2 regions of the Priestia sp. JNUCC 25 genome follow, and region 1 is predicted to be linked to the other one. Evidence: riboswitches for the same ligand, from Rfam matches in the RefSeq annotation. Region 1 holds a riboswitch; the other holds the start of a gene.

The links. Region 1 has a riboswitch for lysine ahead of lysA (diaminopimelate decarboxylase). Riboswitches for the same ligand answer to the same signal wherever they lie in the genome.
Region 2: it holds a riboswitch for lysine, as region 1 does, so the genes downstream of both, JNUCC25_RS23720 (aspartate kinase) here and lysA (diaminopimelate decarboxylase) in region 1, are expected to answer to the same signal.

What each region holds. Positions count from the first base shown of each region.
Region 1 is NZ_CM132211.1:2,347,155-2,356,845, forward strand. Features, by position in the region: gene JNUCC25_RS11905 (hypothetical protein) at 1-432, shown strand, start outside; gene JNUCC25_RS11910 (GNAT family N-acetyltransferase) at 630-1,208, shown strand; gene JNUCC25_RS11915 (pentapeptide repeat-containing protein) at 1,352-1,915, shown strand; gene JNUCC25_RS11920 (O-methyltransferase) at 2,095-2,781, shown strand; gene JNUCC25_RS11925 (LysR family transcriptional regulator) at 2,967-3,878, opposite strand; gene JNUCC25_RS11930 (hypothetical protein) at 4,000-4,185, opposite strand; gene JNUCC25_RS11935 (hypothetical protein) at 4,343-4,477, opposite strand; gene JNUCC25_RS11940 (dicarboxylate/amino acid:cation symporter) at 4,616-5,878, opposite strand; gene lysA (diaminopimelate decarboxylase) at 5,931-7,259, opposite strand; lysine riboswitch at 7,398-7,580, opposite strand; gene JNUCC25_RS11950 (CBO0543 family protein) at 7,647-8,159, opposite strand; gene JNUCC25_RS11955 (NAD(P)/FAD-dependent oxidoreductase) at 8,496-9,614, shown strand; gene JNUCC25_RS11960 (YckD family protein) at 9,688-9,691, shown strand, end outside.
Region 2 is NZ_CM132211.1:4,517,511-4,527,201, reverse strand. Features, by position in the region: gene JNUCC25_RS23755 (AMP-binding protein) at 1-1,312, shown strand, start outside; gene JNUCC25_RS23750 (TetR/AcrR family transcriptional regulator) at 1,426-2,010, shown strand; gene JNUCC25_RS23745 (enoyl-CoA hydratase) at 2,090-2,863, shown strand; gene JNUCC25_RS23740 (electron transfer flavoprotein subunit beta/FixA family protein) at 2,882-3,655, shown strand; gene JNUCC25_RS23735 (electron transfer flavoprotein subunit alpha/FixB family protein) at 3,689-4,669, shown strand; gene trxA (thioredoxin) at 5,015-5,329, shown strand; gene uvrC (excinuclease ABC subunit UvrC) at 5,554-7,320, shown strand; lysine riboswitch at 7,386-7,563, shown strand; gene JNUCC25_RS23720 (aspartate kinase) at 7,705-8,937, shown strand; gene JNUCC25_RS23715 (YslB family protein) at 8,989-9,516, opposite strand.

The sequences.
Region 1 (9,691 bases):
GGAGAAATTGAATTTTTAGAATTAAGGAAAGACGAAATACGTTATCTAAAGTTCGATCGGTTTTTGAAAGTGATTAAAACACTTAATCAACGCAGTGATAAAGGCTACCAGAGTCTTATGCTTTCCGTTGATGGCTTTAAAGGTAATTCAAGAGAATTATATGAGATAGAGGAGTTTCGCAGATACGTAAATTTGTTAATTAATCAAGTTCCTCAAATATTATTTTATATTCATGATAAAAACAAAATGACTAATCAAATTTTGAAAAGTCTATCAAACAACAGCAGCCAGCCGGCCTCTATAGATCCTAAAAGAGCACGTTTAATGATTGATGCCATACAGGAGCAAGTAGAGAAAACAGAGGATAAAGAGATAAAGGAGAATCTTTCTGAATTCGTATGTAAAATCCAGAGCTTTGTGAATCAGTATTAACATTTCCCAATAGAAAAGTAGAATCCATATTATAAAAAAGTACGAGAACTCAAAGTTTCTCGTGCTTTTTTATTGGAAAAACAGTAGAAAGAGAAAAGGATTATCAACATAGATTGATAAATAACAAATAATAATGGTAAAGCTTCATATTCTGACGTGAAATAACAAAATAACAAAATAACAAGGAGGAATGAACATTGCATCATATTGAAATAAGAAGACCAAAAACAGAAGACAGCGCAGAACTCCACGAGCTTTTTAATGAAGTAATCACAGATACCTTTCATAAAGAGGGTCTATCTGACATGGTGAACGATATACAAATAGAAATTGAAAGTAAAGAACAATATTTAAAAAGTGACCTCGATAGCGGTGGAAAACATCGATTCTTTTGGCTTGGAATAGATAAGTGCACCAATAAGATTATTGGATGTATCGAATATGGTCCTGCTAGTGAATTAATTACGGCGTGTACAAAAGGAGAGCTGCAAGGATGGATTGAAATCGGCACAGTTTTTGTTCATCCAAAGTACCAAAGAAAAGGTGTAGGGACACTGCTTTTACATACTATGCTGCTTACGCTTCAAAGCAAAGAAATTAAAAAAATTTGTTTGGACAGCGGATACAAAAATGCTCAGGAAGTATGGAAAAACATATTTGGAATCCCTGATTATTTAATAAAAGATTACTGGAGCAAGGGGTATCATCACATGGTTTGGAAAATATCAGCAGAAAGTACGCCGATAGTATTTAAGCTCAGTTATAACGAAGAATAAGGTCTCTCCTAGAAAATAGCCGGTACGTTTCTACCGGCTATTTTCTACTGGTTAAGCTGTTTACATATGTTCAATTATAAATTAGTGTATTTTAATTTACAGATTACAGAAAAGACGGGCATAATGAAGAACAGGCTTATTATATGACAATCAATTCTATCGGTGATATCACAGAACTGATTCAATCAATAAATGTAGAAACAAAGGAATTAAAGCAAACCGTCCCTATGGATTTTTCAAAGACCGAGCTTACAAAATCTGATTTTCGTTCTGTATCGGTGTATAAAGGGAAATTTAATGCAAGTAATTTGAATGAATCTGATTTTAGCTACGCAGATCTTACAGACAGCATGTTTAAAAGCAGCAATTTAACGAAAGCAATATTTCATCAGGTTAATTTGACAGGCGTACAATTTAAATGGGCAAATTTTAAACAGGCTAGTTTTAAAGGCTGTATCTATGACAACACGTACTTTAAGCAATGTAATTTAACAGACGTTGTATTTGACGAAGAAACATTTAACGGAACAATCTTTGAAGGGACATCATTAAAAAAAGCCTCATTTCGCAACGCAACTTTGCTAAATGTACAGTTTCGGGGATCAGATTTAAAGAAATCCGATTTTGAAAGTGCAAAAATGGATAAATTGACATATAACTTTTTAAAAAGTGCCAAGATAGATCTTAGTAAAGTTACGATTATTTAAAGATAAAAAAGACCTCTCTGAAGGTCTTTTTTTATGGACATATAACAATTCTTTTTAAGAGCGAGCAGGATAGTTTATGAGAGAGCTAGAACACATTCATAATACGAACGATTACGGCAACAAGCTGAATATGAGAAGAACATATTCGTATCTTTGAAATAATAAAGCTTTTATCACTTATGTGGAGGAGTATGGAAATGTCTATATATGAAATTTGGAATGAAGTGGATCTTTATATGAATGATAAGCTTATACAACCTGACCCTATTCTTGATGAGGTATTGAAGGCAAATCAAGAAGCTGAATTACCTGCCATCGACGTATCGCCTAGTCAAGGAAAGTTTCTGCATTTGTTAGCTTCATTAAAAGGAGCTAAACGCATTTTGGAAATTGGTACTCTTGGAGGGTACAGCACGATTTGGCTAGCCAGAGCTCTTCCGAAAGACGGGCAGCTGATTACGCTCGAATTAAGCGCTCATCATGCAGAAGTAGCAAGAGCTAATTTAAAAAGAGCGGGAGTAAGCCACTTAGTAGAAGTCATTGTCGGCCCCGGGCTTGATACATTAGCTGTATTAAAAGATAGGGGAACAGATCCGTTTGATCTTATCTTTATTGATGCTGACAAGCCGAATAACCCAAATTACTTAAAGTGGGCTCTAGAATTATCGAAAAGAGGAAGTCTGATTATTTGTGATAATGTTGTTCGTCAAGGGCATGTGGTGAACTCAGAAAGTGAAGATGAAAATGTAAAGGGAATTCGTCAATTTATGAATGCTCTGGCTCAAGAAAAACGAATCAGCGCCACGGCTATACAAACCGTTGGAAGCAAAGGCTATGATGGATTCATTGTAGGGATTGTTGAATGATAAAATTTGTATTACACCTAAAAAGAGACGGAGACATAACTAAACCCATCCAATCAACAGCTAGAATCAAATACATACATGAAACCTACGTTCATCATCACCCTAAAAAATCCGAACGAGTTGGATTCTCAACCAAACTCGTTCGGATGGTCCTTCAACTAACATACTTTTGTTCCAGACTCTTTTTAAATGGGCCCCAATTTATCTGTCATTTGTTTTTCGGTTAAAAAATTAATCAATTCTCGTACAGCGAATGAACTGTAGCGTTCTTTTAACAGAATAATTCCAAGTTCCCACATCATTTCAGGATCTGCAATAGGTACGGTAGTAATATTGGGATCTTTCACTTTGGCATAAAGCGATTCGGGTAAAATAGCAATACCTAGTTCTGCCGCTGTTAATTCAATAATTAAATCCCATTGAGAACTTTTATACGCTATAGAAGGCACAAAGCCTGATTTTAAAGCATCTTGAATTAACCGGTCGTGCAGCGTAAATTCTTCACTGAACATAATGAATTTTTCATGCTCCAATTCTTTCATCCAGACGGAAGAACGTTTCGCTAAAGGATGGTTTTTATGCGCGTATAAAAGGAATCTCTCCTTAACGAACGGGTATACGTGAAAATGTTCATCATGAACGCTTGTGAGAGGAAGCATAACAATCCCCATATCTACACCAGCCTCTTCCACAAGTGCTTCAATTTTTTTTGCTCCAAATTCAATAAGCTCTAGAGATACTTTAGGGTATTGTTCATTAAATGCTTTTGCAATCTTCGGGAAAAACAAGGTCCCGATGAGCGGAGGGACTCCCATCTTGATTTGCCCTGTTTGCAAGTTCACTAAATCTCCCAACAAGTGAGGCATGTCTTTTAACACCGACAGAGCTTTAGTTGCCTGATGATACACGACTTCTCCTGCATCGGTTAGCTTTAATTCTCTTGTTGAACGATCAAGAAGCTCAAATCCTAGTTCATTTTCTACTTTTTTGACGGCTTTACTTAAAGCCGTTTGTGACAAATGAACTTGCAGCGCTGCCTTTGTAAAATTTTTATGATTCGCTACCTCTATAAAGTATTCTAAGTCTCTGATTTCCATGTGAAACTCCATTTCTGCAAACTGCTTATCCTTTTTCTTTACTCTTTATTTTAACCATTAAATTATTTACTGTAAATGTGCTGATTATATCCAATGAATAAAAACAGGGAAAGGAAATGAACTAAAGTTTCTGTCGAAATTGATTTATAAAACGAATCATTTTTTTATAGAGAAACATAGATTTTGCTATTAGCTGATGGGGGATATAAAGATTTTTGCATGTGCGTTCGGGCAAAAATGCAAAACTGATTAAAGCAACTGAAAGTCCAAATGCTGCGGCTGTAATCTCTAGCCAGGAAAACATCATACCATTCCTCCTTTTACAAACCTACTAATAGAATATGTAAAAGTTCGAAAGGAGGTTGTACGATAGACCTATAACGAGTGACGGTATGAAGCTCTCTCTAAAAATAAAATTACGTCAAAGAACGTTTGGCACAGGCCCTGCGTTCTTTGACGTAATTTTATTTTCGCTCTTCAGCCTGATGCTCTTGTTTGTTTTGTTCAGTGAGACGTTTTTGATGAGCTTTTGTTTCTGCACTTACGTGATTTGCATCATTCGGTTGATTCTTCTTTGAACCTCCTGCAGCGTTACTCATTAGACGACACCTCCAGTCTGGTTATGAAACATACCTATAGAATGTGCGTATTTACAGACTTTATACACCTCTATCGATATTACTGCACACGAAAAAAGCAAAGGGAGAGTCACTAAGACTGTTCCCTTTGCTTTTTTACTAGGCCACTTTATCGGTGGTGATAATTTTGTTAATCCAGTCTTTTCCTTCTGTAAACCTTGTAACCAGCATTGCTGTTACTGTATTTCCTGTACTATTTAACAGGGTAGCAGGGGCGTCAATAATCGTGGAAATGACCGCAATAATGGGCAGAACTTCTGGCGAAAATCCATAAATCGTAATAATTAACATTTCGCCAATCATACCGCCTCCAGGGATTGCTCCCATTACAGCTCCAACTAAAAAGGCTACGCCTAAAATACTCAAAATGCTCGTAGCAGACGTCATATCTTTTCCAAACAAACTGAATAAGAAAACAATTTTTAGAATACCGCCAATAACAGAACCATCTTTATGCGTGTTTGCTCCTAATGGAATCACCGTTTCAGCAATATCAAGTGGCACACCCATTTTCTTTGTTGCATCTAAATTGACTGGAATAGATGCAGCAGAAGAACAGGTAGCAATAGCGGTGATAGAAGGAGCAGCTGCATTTTTCCAGAACAGTTTAATTCCTGCTTTACCGCCAGCAATCCATGCGTATAGCGTAAAGAAGCCGAAATAGTAAACGATTGCAATTAATAAATAAAGAATAAATGCTCTAGCGTACCCTTGTAAGATCTTTGGTCCTAGTTCTCCTACAACAGTAGCAAAATAGCACCCTAAACCAATTGGAGCATAGTACATCACAATTTTAACAACCTTCATCGATACTTCTTGACCCGAAGTCAGGAATTTCGCCATAGGCTGTCCTTTTTCACCGGCCATCGTTGTAGCAATACCGAAAATGACGGCAAAGACAATTAATTGTAAAATATGCTCTTTCGAAAATAACTGAACAAAATCAGGTACAGTAAAGGTACTAACAAGCTGAGTTAAAAGCGTCATTTTTTCAGCTGTATTTTCACTGTCACCCATTAATTCTTTAATCGCAGAAGTATCTACGTTGTGCAGCGGATTGTAAAGTGACGCGCCTAAAAAGCCTAGAACAGCTGAAACAGCAGCAGTAGCGATAAACACAACGGCGATACCTAGCATAATTTTACCGAGACGTTTCATTTCGTTCATGTTTGCAATTGCCGAAGCCACACTAAAAAAGACAAGGGGAACGATAATCATGAACATTAAATTAAGAAACAAATCACCAAAGGGCTTTACGACTGCTACATCGGGCCCTATAGCATATCCTGCTATCCCGCCAATTAAAATAGCGAGAAGCAGAATAAGCGATGATCTGTACGTTTTAAATACACTTAAAACCATAGTTATATTTCCTCCAAACAACAATAGCTTCTTTACTACGCAAGAACAGCTATCATTTGCTCATTGCATACGTAGTAACGACTGGCTTTACATCTTTTCGCACCAAATCTTCGTATGTTTCTCGCTCCACAGCAAGACGAGCTTCTCCATTTTTTACAAATACAACAGCAGGGCGCGGAATGCGGTTGTAATTGCTAGCCATTGAATAGTTGTAGGCACCTGTAGAGGAAACTGCTAATAAATCTCCTTGATTAACGCGCGGTAAATCGATATCCCAAATAAGCATATCTCCTGATTCACAGCATTTCCCCGCAATCGATACCGTTTCATCTTTTTTATCCGTCACTCTATTAGCCAAGACAGCTTCATGCTTTGCATCATACAAAGCAGGACGAATATTATCGGTCATACCCCCGTCAATTCCCACGTATTTGCGTACACCTGGAATCTCTTTCGTTGAGCCAATTGTATAAAGCGTTGTACCCGCTTCTCCTACGATGCTTCTTCCAGGCTCAATCCAGACTTCCGGAAGGGTATAATTTTGTTCCGTTAACGTACGGCTTAGCTTTTCTGTCAGTGCATCTACATAATACTCAACTGGAAGAGGAGAATCGCTTTCGGTATAACGAATACCAAAACCACCACCTACGTTTAAAACTTTTACTTCAAAGTCCATTTTATCACGAATATTGAATAAGAAATCAGTTAAAATATCAATGGCGCGAGAAAAACCATCTACTTCAAAAATTTGCGAACCAATATGACAATGAATGCCTAAAAGATTATAATAAGGCTTTTCTAATGCAGAACTTACCGCTTTCATGGCTTGGTCATTGGAAAGACCAAATCCAAACTTTGAGTCTTCTTGTCCGGTCATAATATATTCGTGTGTATGGGCTTCAATCCCTGGAGTAACACGGAGAAGAATAGATGCTTTCTGTTTGCGCTCAGCTGCTAAGGCATGCAAAACTTCAAGTTCGGTGAAGTTATCCACAACAAAGCAGCCGATATTCGCATCAAGAGCCATTTCAATTTCTTCAATCGTTTTGTTATTTCCGTGAAAATGAATGCGTTCAGCTGGATATCCCGCTTCAAGAGCTGTAAATAATTCGCCTCCTGAGACCACATCTAATGACATATCAAGCTTCGTTAAAAGATTAGCCATTTCCATACAAAGAAAGGCTTTCCCTGCATAGGCGATTTGATATGAAAATCCACTTCTTTGGAAGGCTGAATGGAAGGCCTTGCATTTCGTCTCAATTAATTCTTGATCGTAGATGTATAGGGGAGTGCCGTATTGTTTTTTCAGTTCGACCGTATCGCACTGTCCAATTTCTAAATGATTGCTGCTGTTAATTTTACTCGTTCCATGTAAGTACATAATCCATATCCCTCCATTTAAATCATTCAACTATAACTTTGATGATCAGTAGAAAAACACAAAAAAGACCCGTGAAGTGATGTTCACGCGTCTTGGTTTCATAATAATAAAGTATTATTACATTCTAGGCATCAACATCTCTTCAATAGCTCTCCACAAACCAAATGGTTTGTGACAGCTCAGCATTTATTCAATACTGAACCAGTATATGAACACAATGGATGTCTATATACTTCGGCACGAAATCCCTTTTACTTATCTTCACAGACTCCATTAGTCTCTAATAAGTGACTCTTGATTTCATGCACCTCTATTCTCAGAGAGGAAAATTATATTTAAATGTAACTCCTATTATATTTCCTTTTCCTCTGTCTAGTCAATGAAAAGTTAAGGCATAGGAATATCAAAAAAAATAAATAAAAAAGCTATAAAGCTTCCAGATAGAATCCAAGCAGCCAGTGCTGTCTTCTGATGAATGATTAAAAGTGAGAACGTGACAACATTGAAGAGAAAAGAACACAGCAGCGACCATCCATAATGATGAGTGATACTGTGATTAACATAAGCAATGAACTCAATCACAGTAAATAAAAGCGCCCACAAAAGAATCCACCACAGCCGGCCGCTTACATGCAACGGCAGCCTTCCTAAAAAAACCGGTATAACAAACGGATAAATAATTAAGGTTATTCCAAGGGAAACCATTAGGTGATCGGGTAGAAAAAGGTGATCAATACCAACAGGGTGAAATACCCATACGCGGTGATGAAACAGCAGCACTTCATAAAGCAAATTCCCCGTGATCCAAAACAACAAAGTAGGATAGTATTCTTGATATCTCCGCCACTTGCCAAATAGTAAACCAAGAATGATGAAAAATAATACAAATGAAGATTGCATACGCTCTCCTTAAAATAATGGTTATTTCTTTTTATTTACATATTATAGTGGTTTTATTCTTTCATTTTTTTATTCAGAAACTATAATAAAAAAGCGGTAAACGCAGTGTTAAATATGCGCGATCACTACTTGTGGTTTGCTTCATCTCACCATAATCTCCGTAAAAGAACTTATTGCGCTTTTGTTTACAATGAAAGGAGCTATATGTCAAAGTCAGCAAGACTCAAAAATAAGCTCAAAATAGCTTCACCTAGTATGTGACTTCTTTTTTTGCTATGCTAAAATTGCGTACATAATGGCATAAGAATACTAGAAGAAAGAAAAGGGTGTTTTGGTATGAAAACATACATCGTAGTTGGAGCTGGGATACTTGGAGCTTCTACAGCATATCATTTAGCAAAAGCAGGAGCAGATGTGACATTGATAGATCGCAAGGATGCGGGTCAAGCTACTGATGCAGCAGCAGGAATTGTTTGTCCATGGCTTTCGCAGCGTCGAAATAAAGCATGGTACCGCTTAGCAAAAGGCGGCGCCAAGTACTATCAAACATTAATTCAGCAATTAGAAGAAGATGGAGAAACGGATACGGGATATAAGCGAGTAGGAGCAATTAGCTTACATACTGATGAGCAAAAGCTTAAAAAAATGGAAGAAAGAGCATATAAGCGTCGGGAAAAAGCTCCCGAAATAGGCGAGATTACACGTTTATCCGCTAAAGAAACACAGGCTTTGTTTCCGGTTCTTTCGGAAGAATACAGTTCAGTTCATATTAGTGGAGCCGCTCGCGTTAACGGAAGAGCTCTTCGAAACGCACTTGTGAATGCAGCGAAGAAAAACGGTGCAAAAATAATAGAAGGAAACGCAGAACTACTTTATGAAAATAATCAAGTAACGGGCGTTTCCGTAAATGGACAAACCCTTCTAGCAAGTACAACAATCGTAACAGCAGGAGCGTGGGCAAATCAATTACTAGAGCCTCTTGGAGTGAAATTTTTAGCAAGCTTTCAAAAAGCACAAATTGTCCACTTGCATCTCCCTGATGTAGATACAAAAGACTGGCCCGTTGTGATGCCTCCAAGCGACCAATATATTCTTTCATTTGAACAAGGTCAAATTGTCATTGGAGCAACACATGAAAACGACACGGGTTATGACTTGAGAGTAACTGCTGGGGGGCTTCATGAGATTTTTTCAAAGGCCTTATCAATTGCTCCCGGCTTAACAGAAAGCACAGTCTTAGAAACAAGGGTAGGGTTTCGACCATTTACTCCAGGCTTCTTGCCAGTCATTGGAACTCTTCCGGCTTACGAAGGAATACTAGTAGCGAATGGTCTCGGAGCTTCAGGCTTAACGTCGGGTCCTTATCTTGGTTCAGAGCTTGCTAAATTAGCACTTGAAATGGAAATGGAAATTGATCTTAGCGACTATGATGTAGGAGGAGCTATCGAGTCTTAAGCAAACAGAATGAATGAAAACAAATAGAAGTTCGTAAACTATAACTACTATATGATGAAAGGAAGTAGATTGTTTGC
Region 2 (9,691 bases), 2.2 Mb from region 1:
TGCACTCGATTTGCTATATCCGCGTGCAGTAAAAATGAAAGCGTTAACAAAGATAAAGCACGTAGTCATCACCTCTATTCAAGATTATCTCCCATTTCCCAAAAACATAATTTATCCATTTATTCAGCGCAAGCAGCAGAAGATAAGCGTGGATGTGAGTCATACGGAGACTACTCATTTATTTAAACGTATTATAAATGAATCCTCTCCCGCAGTATGTAACGCTGAGGGAATTTCAGACGAAGATATCGCGATTCTACAATACACCGGGGGAACAACAGGTTTTCCAAAAGGAGTCATGCTTACTCATAAAAACTTGGTAGCTAATGCAACGATGTGTTCACATTGGTTATACCGCTGCAGGCACGGAGAAGAAAAAGTGCTTGGAATTATCCCGTTTTTTCATGTGTATGGTTTAACAACGGTTCTTGTTCTATCGGTTTTGCAAAACTATGAGATGGTTCTTCTGCCTAAATTTGATGCAAAAACGACGCTCAAAACCATTCATAAGCAGCAGCCTACTTTATTTCCAGGTGCTCCGACAATTTACATTGCATTATTAAACCATCCTGATTTAGCAAAATACAACCTATCTTCTATTGATTCATGTATGAGCGGTTCGGCTCCACTTCCTGTGGAAGTGCAGGAGCAGTTTGAAAAGCTCACCGGAGGTAAACTAGTGGAAGGATATGGATTAACGGAAAGCTCTCCTGTTACTCATGCTAATTTTCTTTGGAAAGAGAGAATACCAGGAAGCATTGGAGTGCCTTGGCCAGACACAGATGCCAAAATTCTCTCGTTTGAAACAGGTAAAGAAGCTGCTGTAAGCGAAGTAGGAGAAATTGCGGTTAAAGGTCCTCAGGTCATGAAAGGATATTGGAAGCAGCCTGAAGAAACGGAGGCTGTTATGCGAGACGGATGGTTGCTAACAGGTGATGTTGGCTATATGGATGATAAAGGTTATTTTTATGTAGTAGATCGGAAGAAAGATATTATTATTGCCGGGGGATATAATATCTACCCTCGAGAAGTTGAAGAAGTATTATATGAGCATGAAAAAATTCAAGAAGCTGTAGTGGTGGGTGTTCCTGACCCATATAGAGGAGAAACGGTGAAGGCTTACATTGTATTAAAAAATGGTGTAAGATGTACTGAAGAAGAGTTAAATGAGTTTTCTAGAAAGTATTTAGCTGCTTATAAAGTTCCGCGCCTTTATGAATTTCGAAATGAGCTTCCCAAAACAGCGGTCGGTAAGATTCTGCGACGAGCGCTGATTGATGAAGAAAATGAAAAGCATAAAAAGGCGACGTAATCGATCGTCGCCTTTGATTTTTTTTACTGAAACATAATTGACAGATACTTGCGGTTTCTTTATTATAAAGATATGAATGAATAATCATTCATATTTTAAAGGAGCGTATAAGATTGAGAAGAAATAAGCCAAAGTATAAACAGATTATCGATGCAGCTGTAGTAGTAATAGCAGAAAACGGATACCACAATGCTCAGGTTTCTAAAATTGCTAAGCAGGCTGGAGTTGCAGACGGTACGATATATTTATATTTTAAAAACAAAGAAGATGTCTTGATTTCCTTGTTTCAAGAGAAGATGGGACAATTTGTAGAAAAAATTTATGAAGAACTGGCGGGAATTGAAACCGCGGCAGAAAAACTTCATGTGTTAATTGACAAACATTTTTCGTTTCTAGCGGAGGATCATCATTTAGCTACAGTGACACAGCTCGAACTGCGTCAATCGAACAAGGATTTAAGATTGAAAATTAACGATGTATTAAAAGATTATCTGACTCTCATTGATTCTATTTTGCAGACAGGAATCGAAACGGGTGAGTTTTCTGAAAATATAGATATTCGGCTTGCGCGACAGATGATTTTTGGAACGATTGATGAAACTGTCACAACATGGGTAATGAACGATCATCGATATGGTCTAATAGAATCGGTAGATAAAGTCCATTCCCTGCTGTTAAACGGCTGCAGCGGCTCATAATCGTAAGTGAGCCTGCTGCTCCCCTGCGAGGGGAAAAGCGCAAGGTAATGAAAATAGAAAGAAAGGGTGGCGTAAACAAATGGAGATTATCCAGGTTGAAACTGTTGATGCAATAAGCTTCATTACGTTGAATAGACAACCTGCTAACGCTTTGTCTCAAGATTTATTAAAAGATCTTTCAAGTGTTTTAAAACATTTAGAAGATAGTAAAGAGACAAGGGTTATCGTTATTAAAGGTGAAGGGAAATTCTTTTGTGCCGGGGCTGATATAAAAGAATTCACATCACTTCAGCAGGAAAAAGAATACGAGAAGCTTGCTGTTAACGGTCAAGAGCTCTTTGAGTATATTGAAAATTACCCAAAACCAGTGATTGCAGCTATTCATGGAGCTGCTTTAGGCGGAGGATTGGAGCTTGCTATGAGCTGCCATATCCGTTTGGTAACGGAAAATGCTAAGCTGGGCTTGCCTGAGCTTCAGTTAGGAATTATACCAGGATTTGGAGGAACTCAGCGATTGCCTCGTTATGTAGGAGTTCATAAGGCTTGTGAGATGATGCTGACAAGTGATCCAATATCCGGAAGCGAGGCAGTGGAGTTAGGATTGGCAAATGCAGCTTTTGAAGAAAGTCAGCTTATCAATGAAACATTTTTACTTGCTAGAAAAATTGCCAAAAAAAGCCCAATCTCTGTTAAAGCTACCTTGCAGCTGCTTCAGCATGTAAAAACAGATGCTTACTACAGCGGCATTAAAAAAGAAGCGCAGTTTTTTGGAAGCGTATTCAAAAGCCGGGATGCTCAAGAAGGCGTAGCCGCTTTTATTGAAAAGCGCCAGCCTAAATTTTTAGGAAAATAAGCTTAGGAGGGGAATTGAATGAATATTTACGTGTTAGTAAAAAGAACATTCGATACAGAGGAGAAACTTTCATTAAAAAATGGTCAAATTGTTGAAGATGGGGCTGAATTTATTATTAATCCTTACGATGAATATGCAGTTGAAGAAGCTATTCAGCTAAAGGAAAAGCATGGCGGGGAGATTACGGTCGTGAGTGTAGGAGGGGAAGAATCAGAAAAAGAACTCCGAACAGCTTTGGCTATGGGAGCAGATAAAGCGGTTTTAATCAATACGGAAGATGACATAGAAGATGGCGATCAGTACACGACTTCTAGGCTGCTGGCACAGTACTTAAAAGAACAATCTCCTGACTTGATTTTGGCAGGAAACGTAGCGATTGACGGAGGTTCGGGCCAAGTGGGGCCGCGCGTAGCAGAACAGTTAGAAATCCCTTATATTACGACGATTACAAAATTGGATATCGAAGGTGAAAAAGTGACTGTTGTACGCGATGTGGAAGGCGATTCCGAGGTTATCGAAACGTCGCTTCCTCTTCTAGTAACAGCTCAGCAGGGACTTAACGAACCTCGCTATCCATCTCTTCCAGGGATTATGAAAGCGAAGAAGAAACCGTTGGTTGAAGTGGAATTGGATGATTTAGATTTAGATGAAGATGATGTAGAAGCAAAAACAAAGACAATTGAAATTTATTTGCCTCCGAAAAAAGACGCAGGACGCGTATTACAAGGAGATATAAAAGATCAAGTGACAGAACTGGTCAATTTACTGCATAAAGAAGCAAAAGTCATTTAATAAGTCAAAAGTCAAAACAATGGGGGTATTGCAATGGGACGCAAAGTGTTAGTTCTAGGAGAAGCACGTGATGGGGGATTACGAAACGTATCGTTTGAAGCGATTTCCGCAGCGTCTACTGTAGCTGATGGTGGGGAAATTGTTGCAGCGTTAGTAGGAAAGGACGTAAAAGCTTTAAGTGAAGAGCTTATTGCGTACGGAGCGAATAAAGTTGTTGTGACGGAGCATGAAGATTTAGCTGCTTACACATCGGATGGTTATGCTCAGGCGTTATTAGCCATCATTGAAAGTGAACAGCCTGAAGCTATCGTATTTGGCCATACGGCTCTTGGCAAAGACCTAGCGCCAAAACTGGCAGCTCGCTTAGACAAAGGACTTATCTCCGATGTGACGGATGTAGAAGTTGGAGGGGATCAAGTAGTCTTCACCCGCCCAATTTATTCTGGTAAAGCATTTGAAAAGAAAATCATGACCGATGCTTTTACGTTTGTCACGATTCGTCCAAATAATATTTCACCGCTTGCAAAAGACGAGGGACGTACAGGCGATGTAGAGGATTTAAATGTTGAAATCAAAAACCTGCGTACAGTTGTAAAAGAAGTTGTACGGAAAGCAACGCAAGGAGTTGATTTATCCGAAGCAAAAGTCGTGATTGCAGGTGGTCGAGGTGTAAAAAGCACGGAAGGTTTTGGACCTCTCCAAGAGCTAGCGGACGTGTTAAATGGAGCTGTTGGGGCATCTCGCGGAGCGTGCGATGCAGATTACTGCGACTATTCTCTTCAGATCGGTCAGACGGGCAAAGTAGTCACACCAGATTTATACATTGCCTGCGGAATCTCAGGAGCCATTCAGCATTTGGCCGGCATGTCAAATTCAAAAATTATTGTTGCCATTAACAAAGATCCTGAGGCGAATATTTTTAAAGTAGCTGATTACGGAATCGTTGGAGATTTATTTGAAGTGGTGCCTCTGCTAACGGAAGAATTTAAAAAGCTGAAAGTACAGTCTGCGTAAGAGGCTGGGACAAAAGTATTTTAGACGAAGTGAAAAACGAACCATTGATCAAGATGTTTGATTAGTGGTTCGTTTTTTTGTTAGGGTAAGCGTAGCTTTCATGTGTGTGGGTCTTTCTAGCAGTTCAGCTCTTGTATACTATTTGTTCGTCTTTAGATGGGATTCATTTCCTTATGTCTCAACCTCATGGAAAACGAAATTTTCTACGTATGTTTTTATGTGAATTGTACAAACTAGAGCGGAGAATAAACAGTATAAATGTAAGCAAAAAGTTAGCAAACCTTATTTGAAGGTGATATACTGTGAGTAGAATTTGGATATTGCATATATTTAGGAGGAATTAAAATGGCTATTGCACATGCTACAGATAAAAACTTTACAGATGAAATTAAATCAGGCCTAGTGCTTGTTGACTTTTGGGCACCATGGTGTGGCCCTTGTAAAATGATTGCTCCAGTTCTTGAAGAAATCGATGGCGAACTTAACGATAAAGTTAAAATCGTGAAAGTAGACGTTGATGAAAATCAAGAAACGGCTGGAAAATTTGGTGTTATGAGTATCCCAACTTTAGTATTATTTAAAGATGGAGAGAAAGTTGACCAAGTAGTTGGTTTCCAACCAAAAGAAGCATTAACAGAATTAATTAATAAACACGCGTAAGTCAAAACCTAGCTCAGGCTAGGTTTTTTCTTTTTCTCCACTTTTTCTCTTTTGGGAATACTTTTATTTAGCGAATATGCGTTCGTTTGTTTTATACTAGATGTAAGGAACATCGCCATAAATCCGGCTTATGTGCATGTATTGTAAGGCAGGAAAGAATGTAGGTTACGCTTCATAAGCGAATGTATAGATGGACAGAGTAAGAGAAGAGGAAGGAGAAAAATATGAACGATTATTTAAAAGAAAAGCTGGCTATTTTACCGGATCAGCCCGGCTGCTACTTGATGAAAGATAAATATGGAACGGTCATTTACGTAGGAAAAGCAAAAGTATTAAAAAATCGAGTGCGCTCCTACTTTACCGGATCTCATGACGGAAAGACGCTTCGACTTGTAAACGACATTGTCGATTTTGAATATATCGTCACATCTTCTAATTTAGAAGCGCTTATTTTAGAAATGAATTTAATTAAAAAGCATGATCCAAAATACAATATCATGCTTAAAGATGATAAAGGTTATCCCTTTATTAAGATTACAGCTGAAAAACAGCCCCGACTTGTTATTACAAGAAAAATAAAAAAAGATAAAGGGAAATACTTCGGTCCTTATCCTAACGTTCAAGCTGCAAATGAAACAAAGCGGCTTCTTGATCGCATTTATCCATTAAGAAAGTGCTCTACCATGCCAGACAGACCTTGTTTGTATTACCATATCGGGCAATGCCTAGCTCCTTGCGTAAAAGAAGTAAAAGAAGAGCAAAACAAACAAATTATTGAAAATATCACGCGGTTTTTAAATGGTGGATATGAGCATGTCAAAACAGAGTTAACTGAAAAAATGTTAAAAGCTTCAGAAGAACTTGACTTTGAACGGGCTAAAGAATATCGAGATCAAATTGCTCATATCGAAGCGACAATGGAAAAGCAAAAAGTAACGTTTAATGATTTTGTTAATCGAGATGTGTTTGGCTATTCTTATAATAAAGGCTGGATGTGTGTTCAAGTTTTCTTTATTCGCCAAGGGAAATTAATTGAGCGAGAAGTTTCTATGTTTCCTTTTTATAAAGAGCCAGAAGAAGATTTCTTAACTTTTATCGGTCAGTTTTATGCCAAAAATATTAAGCCAAAAGAAGTGATGGTTCCAGCAACGATTGATGCAGAGTTGGCTGAGAAATTAGTAGAAGTAGAGGTTCAGCATCCAAAGCGAGGCAAAAAGAAAGAATTAGTAGAACTTGCGTGTAAAAATGCAAAAATTGCGCTCGGTGAAAAATTCTATTTAATTGAACGAGATGAAGAACGCACGGTTGGCGCAGTTGAACGGTTAGGAGAAGAGCTTGGAATTGCCGCTCCTTATCGGATTGAAGCATTTGATAATTCAAATATTCAAGGAACAGACCCAGTTTCTGCGATGATTGTTTTTGTTGATGGGAAGCCGGAAAAGAAAGAATATCGTAAATATAAAATTAAGACCGTGCAGGGACCAGATGATTACAGTTCCATGAGAGAAGTGGTTCGCAGAAGGTATTCCAGAGCATTAAAAGAAGGTCTTCCGCTTCCAGATTTAATTGTTGTAGATGGAGGTAAAGGGCATTTGGCTGCGGTGCAGGATGTTCTCGAAAATGAATTGGGACTTTTAGTGCCTACAGCAGGTCTTGTCAAAGATGATAAGCACAGAACTTCGAATCTGATGATTGGCGAGCCTCCTCAAATCATACCGCTTGAACGCAATAGTCAAGAATTTTATTTGCTTCAGCGAATTCAAGATGAAGTTCACCGCTTTGCGATTACCTTCCACCGTCAAGTGCGCTCTAAGTCCGCTTTTCAGTCTGTTCTGGACGACATTCCGGGAGTGGGAGAAAAGCGTAAAAAAGCTTTGTTAAAGTATTTTGGTTCGGTGAAAAAATTGAAAGAAGCAACGGTTGAAGATATTCGAAATTCAGGTGTTCCTCAAAACATTGCTGAAAAAATTTATGAAACATTGCAAAAATAGTCTTGAAATAATAGAAAATGTTTGATAAGCTATTAACTAATTTCATACGACACTTCATCAAATGAAGTGAAGATAGAGGTGCAAATTTAATCAGTACGTATCAGGAAGGGTATGAGCCCTTATGAATGATGCGGAAAGGGAAATTTGCCGAAGTGAACATTACCTCATAGTAATGATTGCTGGTTCTGCGTTGAATAAACGTAGGATTGTCAAGATGTAGATTCTTGGAGAGCTATCTCACGGCAGTGGACGGTTATGTTTTATAATTTTCGTTCGTTAAGCAATGAGAGCTCATCTCATTGCTTTTTTTATTGTCTGAGTAAAAAAATTTAGCTTCTCATCATCCTGCATATGCAAATTTATTGAAAAGGAATGAACAAAATTATGGCATTAATCGTTCAAAAATTTGGTGGAACATCTGTTGGTTCTGTTGAACGTATTCAACATGTAGCAAACCGAGTTATCCAAGAAGCAGAGCGCGGTAACCAAGTAGTCGTTGTTGTATCGGCAATGGGCAAAACCACAGATGCACTGGTGAAATTAGCAAGTGATATTACGGACAGTCCAAGCAAACGTGAAATGGATATGCTTCTTACAACTGGAGAACAAGTGACGATTTCCCTGTTAACAATGGCCCTTCAATGCAAAGGGTATGAAGCAACTTCGCTAACAGGTTGGCAAGCTGGCATCCAGACGGAAGCAGTTCATAGCAATGCACGAATCCAGCACATTGATACAACTCGTATTCAACGTCAGTTAGATAGCGGACGAATTGTAGTAGTAGCTGGATTCCAAGGCTGTTCAGAAGATGGAAGCATTACAACATTAGGTCGAGGCGGCTCTGACACGACGGCAGTAGCTCTTGCCGCGGCGCTAAAAGCTGCAAAATGTGATATTTATACAGATGTAACAGGAGTGTTTACGACAGATCCGCGCTATGTAGAAGATGCCCGTAAGCTTCACTCTATTTCATATGACGAAATGTTAGAATTAGCTAATTTGGGAGCAGGGGTGCTGCATCCGCGCGCTGTTGAGTTTGCAAAAAATTATCAGGTACCGCTAGAAGTGCGTTCAAGCTTAGAAAACGAGAATGGAACGATTGTTGAGGAGGAAGTTTCAATGGAACAAAACTTAGTCGTAAGAGGAATTGCGTTTGAAGATAATATTTCACGCGTGACAATTGAAGGGTTAAACAACGAGTTGCAAACTCTTTCTACTATTTTTACAGCATTAGCAAAAGAACAGTTAAATGTGGACATTATTATTCAAAACGTAACGGCTAATAATCGTCTATCCATCTCATTTTCTATTAAAACCGTAGACGTAGAAGCTGCTCTTGCTGTCTTAAAAGAATATAAATCTACTTTAGGATATACGCGTATCGAACATGAAAGCGGTCTGGCTAAAGTGTCGATTGTCGGATCTGGTATGATTTCAAACCCAGGTGTTGCAGCTGAAATGTTTGAAGTGCTGGCAGGAGAGAAAATTGAAGTGAAGATGGTCAGCACGTCTGAAATTAAAGTATCTACAGTTGTACCGCATGCTGATATGGTAAAAGCAGTTGAGACGCTTCACGTAGCATTCGAACTAGAAGAACAGCAGGCAGTGCAAGTATAAAGAAGAGAAAAAAGACGTGGTATCTCCACGTCTTTTATATATACGTATTTTTTACTTTTTATAACGCTCCGCGCGTGTTTCGGTAGGTAAAATATCTTTTCGGTCCCACTGCACGGAAATCAGCACTTTTCCGTTCTTTTCTTTATGTGTTAAGTAGGCTTCTGTTAGGCAGTTGTTTTGCCGCTGAATCTGTTCAGCCACAAATCCTGACTCAAGATGAAACGAACAAGTTTCCTGCTGAAATCTTTTGCTGACCACATCACCTGATAACTCAAGCTCTAGTGAATATTTATCTTTTTTTGCAAGCGTCAGTGTTCCCCAGGAAGCTGCTTTAAAAAAAGCGACGATTTCATCCATTGTATTTAATGGGTATTTCCGCGCAAGGTGTTTTCCTGCCCAGTATGAAATGGTATTCGTTTCGTCTCCAAGAAGCTCTGGAATTAACACGTCACGCAAAAGGCTGTATCCGAAATATGAAACGTGATCAAGAGTTCTCTCTGTTTCAGCTGTGACATTAGGTTCTGATGTTTCCATCGTCTCTTCAAGTTCTTGCTGTGATTCTGTTTGTAAATTGCTCATGCTTTCCCCTCTTTCTTTACTACTATTATATACAAATCTAAAAAACCTCTCACGCATTTTTTTAATAAAATGTAAGAGGATCTTTATTATGGTAAAAAGAGTTAGATGTAAAGATAAAAAATCCATAATATACCTTTTAAAAGGGTACTTTTACCTGTGTAAATGTTTTGTGAAC